DNA from 2 places in the Blautia sp. 2227st1_G12_2227SCRN_220401 genome. Region 1 is predicted to be linked to the other one. Evidence: riboswitches for the same ligand, from Rfam matches in the RefSeq annotation. Region 1 holds a riboswitch; the other holds the start of a gene.
What was found. A riboswitch is a leader RNA that binds a small molecule or an ion and turns the genes downstream of it on or off. The one in region 1 is predicted to bind cobalamin.

Region 2: another riboswitch for cobalamin. It lies ahead of nikB (nickel ABC transporter permease); the one in region 1 lies ahead of ABCM67_RS03605 (cysteine-rich small domain-containing protein).

Annotation. Positions count from the first base shown of each region.
Region 1 is NZ_JBCLNI010000005.1:23,733-25,936, forward strand. It holds gene ABCM67_RS03600 (phosphatase) at 160-876, shown strand; gene ABCM67_RS03605 (cysteine-rich small domain-containing protein) at 983-1,270, opposite strand; cobalamin riboswitch at 1,535-1,705, opposite strand; gene ABCM67_RS03610 (C40 family peptidase) at 1,937-2,204, opposite strand, start outside.
Region 2 is NZ_JBCLNI010000001.1:197,784-199,987, forward strand. It holds gene nikB (nickel ABC transporter permease) at 1-841, opposite strand, end outside; cobalamin riboswitch at 1,025-1,214, opposite strand; gene ABCM67_RS01000 (M14 family metallopeptidase) at 1,499-2,204, opposite strand, start outside.

The DNA of each region.
Region 1 (2,204 bases):
TTGTATTTTTATGTTTTTCTCTATTGACTTTGTTTTTCTGCTCTGCCATACTTGGATTTATATAGGAATTCCTTTGTTTTTCAGAAAAAATTTATGCAAAGCGGACATTCGTATTCCGCTCTGTCACATGTTCTCAAACAGTAAAAGAGGTGTATTTTTATGTATCTTTCTGATATGCATACCCACTCCATCGCCAGTGGTCACGGCACGGAATGTACCATCACAAACATGGCACGCGCAGCTGCCGAGAAAGGTCTCCGGCTTCTCGGGATCACTGATCACGGTCCCGGCACTCTGGCAGCCGGAACTTCCTCCTATTTCCGCAGCCTTACCTATTCTCCCAAAAAACATTTCGGTGTAGAATTACTCTACGGAATTGAACTGAATATCCTTGACCGCAGCGGAACGGTAGATTTAGATCAGGAATTATTATGTAAACTTGATTACGCCATTGCCAGCATGCATGCCTGGAATTACCGCTGCGGTACCAGAGCCGAAAACACAGAAGCTTTTATCAATGTAATGAAAAACCCCTGTGTAAAGATCCTCGGACATAGTGATAACACTCATTACCCGGTTAATTATGATGCGCTTGCAAGGGCTGCCAGGGAAACCGGCACGATCTTTGAGATCAACGAAGCTTCTCTTGCACCTTATGGCTATCGTGGCGACACAAGAGAAAACTGTTTCGAGATCCTTCGATGCTGCCGCAAATATGATCTGCCGCTGCTTCTTTCCAGTGACAGCCATGGCCCGGAGCATATCGGAGATTTTACCTGTGCTGCTGAGTTTGTTCATCAGGCCATGTTTCCGGAACAGCTGATCCTCAACAACCAGATTCCCAGACTCAAGGTTTTTCTCCAAACCAGAGAATGATCTTCTGTATCTTTTCCGACAGATAACAGATATTGTCCCCTCAAACAAAACAGGCCAGTTCAAACACAGGAATATATATTTCCCTGTATCTGAACTGGCCTGTTTTTTATTTTTCCCGCTGCTTCCGTACAATTTCCGCAAGCTCGCTATATTTACCTGTAACATATCCGAAATTTTCTCTTCTGTGAGGAAGCTTGCATTCGGTGCAGTCTTTGATCCCGCTTTCCGTAAAGCGGAAATTACCACCACATTTATCTCCCAGTGCATATAAAGGACAATAGCAGAACAGACAATTGAAGTTCTCCGGATCTGCCCCTTTATGGCACGGAAAATACTCACAGTTTTTGTGGCTGAAGTAAGAGTATTCTTTGCCTTCCCAGTATGGTTTCTCCATGGCTCTTTTCTCCTCTCCTGACATCCACACATAATTTTTTCCTATAAAAAAGAGGTAGCGATGCCACCCCGGGGTAGAAATATAATCCGTTCATGAGTGCGCGGAGGGAACGAATGTATCCGGAGTAGTATCGCCTGCCATTTAATCATGTATAATTCATATGAACAGGCGCATTCCATAAAAAAATGCCTACTCTCGTAAAAAAGTAGACAACGTCCCAGGGGTGCGGAGTCCCTGAAATGGTTGTTACACTTTACACGGAAGTTTAACCTCGCCATAACAAGCAGGTTTCCTGGCTCCGGGATCATGGCTCCTCTCTCCTTCTCATACATACGTACAATGGACTATGAGATTCGCTCCTCCGTTACAGTGACCGGATCGCTCAGGTTTCACACCTGATTCCCTTTTCTGTGGACTTCTGATAATCAATATATAACTGTCAGCTATCCTCAGCACTTGCTATGTTCAATATGGAATTATACTGACATTATAATAACATCCTGTTAATTATATGTCAATACTGTTTTCAATATTTATACATTTTTGAGCATATTTTATTGCTGTTCAATCCGTTCCATGGGTTTTCAATATTTTTTCCGACGTCAAAAACAGCCCGACAAACTACTGTCGGGCTGCTGTATTTTTATTTTCTGTTGTACGTTCTTATTATACAAGACGTCTTACAGATACAATTGTTCTGTATGTAGCATCATTGCTGATCTTGATCCCGTCCTGAGAGTTCGATGCATGAACGATCTGGCCATTACCCATGTAAATAGCCACGTGTCCGCCATAGCAGATCAGATCTCCCGGCTGTGCATCTGCGTAGGATACTTCTGTACCTGCATTCTGCTGCTCATAGGAGGTTCTCGGAAGGCTGACTCCGAAGTTCGCATAGACACTCTGTACAAATCCGGAGCAGTCTGCACCATTG
Region 2 (2,204 bases), on a different contig from region 1:
CCTGTACAAGAGGATAGTCACGACAGGAAATTGCTTTTACTGCCATATTTCCCATTCCGGGCCAGTTGTAAATGATCTCTACAACTGCAGTACCTCCCAGAAGACTTCCAAGGGAAAGTCCCAACAGCGTTACCAGCGGAAGCATAACATTAGGAAGGACGTGTTTCCAGAGAATGACGCTTTCCTTGATTCCACGCATTCTTGCACCTGTGACATAATCCTGATGAAGTTCCTCCAGCACTGCACTTCTTACCTGTCTGGTATATTTTGCAGACATGGCAAGTGCAAGAGTCAGCGCCGGGAGGATCATGGATTTAAAATCCGTACTGCCTCCTGCAACATTGATCCAGCGAAGCTGAACACCAAAGATGCTGAGAAGGATCAGGCCCAGCCAGAAGCTTGGAACAGATACTCCCACAAAGGTAATTCCTCTCACAAAATAATCCGGGAATTTGTTCTGATATACAGCGGCCAGGATTCCAAGCGGTATGGAAATAATGACCATCATCAGAAGTGCCAGCAACGACATCCTCAGCGTCGGCCAGAAACAGGATACCAGTTTATCTGTTACCGGCATTTTGAAAGAATAGGACTGTCCCATATCTCCTGTAACAACACCCTTCAGCCAGGAACCATACTGCACGAGAAAGGGCTGATCAAGGCCAAGCTCATGTCTTGTCTGTTCCAGAAGCTCTGGTGTAGGAAGATTACCACACTCTGTCAGCATGATCTCCGCAGGATCACCAGGTGACAGGTAGGTCAGTCCAAATGTGAAAAAGCTGATTCCAAATAATACAATGATGATCTGGAGAAATCTTTTTCCTACTTGTTTCTTTGTCACGTTTTACTCCTTTCCTCATTTGATGCGATTTTAACATTGCCGTTTTAATTTAGTTAGATAAAAGAAACTATTGGATTCTTAATATGCAGAATATGCATGGAATTTTAGAAAATTTGCACGAAAAAAGCCCGTGACGAAATACGGGCACACAAAATAAATATGCTTCCTATCTTCCGTAAGAATCATTTTAAAACAATTGCAAGCAGGTCTCCTGACTTAGGATCCTTACCCTCAGACACCTTCCCGGTCTATTTCTCACGCACTCGACCAGTGGTACTTTGTCTGAGGATTTCCCCTTACAGTGACGGGATCGTACCGGATTTACACCGGTTTCCCTATTAATCCTCTCAGAACTTACAACGGCTGATGTGAAAATCAGCAAATGCTGTCAAATTACTGAAACATTATATGATAAAACTATAGTTTATGTCTATGGAAAAATGTTATATTTTTAGAAAACTCATAAATTTTGTTAAAGATGCTTGAATTGTATATATCCCCCATGGGGGATTTGACAATTGGATTTATCTGATCTGCTAAAAAAACACGGATTTTACCTCGCTATTTTTACAAATAGAATAGCAAATGGTAAAACCCGGTTTTCTTACTGTTTCAATATGATTTCAGACAGAAGCGTTCTGAAAAGGTTGTTTACTATCAGGTCAGAGTCTCCGTGATCGCTGCATATGCGATCATTGGTCCGTCTTCAATAATGTTCAGACTGGCTGTCTGATAAAGTACGACTCCGTTTTCAGTTGCAATAGATGTGTAAAGTAAATTTCCATAGTAATCTCTCAGTTCACCCAATTCTTCTCCCTTAAAGAAGTACTCTCCAGGCTTCTTGGATGGATACCAGCATCCGGTATACGGCGCATATTCATAGACTACATTTTCAAGAAGCATCTGACGGTAATGCTTCAGACCATGACATTTCTTTCCCTGGAGATGAAAAACAAGGTGACGGACGTCTCTTTTATCCTGTTCTACTTCCTCCCAGGTCCAGTAGCTGTGTCCGCCTCTTTCGATGAGAATACTTGGAATTCCAAGAGAAGAAGCATAATTGTAGGCGCCACCTGTGGCGGTTGTGGAACGGACCACATATTTTACGCCGATATGCCGTGCCATATGTAATGATTTCTCTGCTGTCTTTTCATCTACAACCCCTACATAATAAACATAGGGATGAAGCTGTTCGAACCCATCTCCGCTATGCAGGTCGATATAATAATCTGCTATGGAAAAAAGCTTTGTCACTATAGCATAGGCAATACGATCTGCAGCTGTTCCCTCAGGATCTCCGGGGAAAACGCGGTTCAGGTTCTTGCCATCCTCATAGACCAGACTCATGGTGCGATGCTCAAAG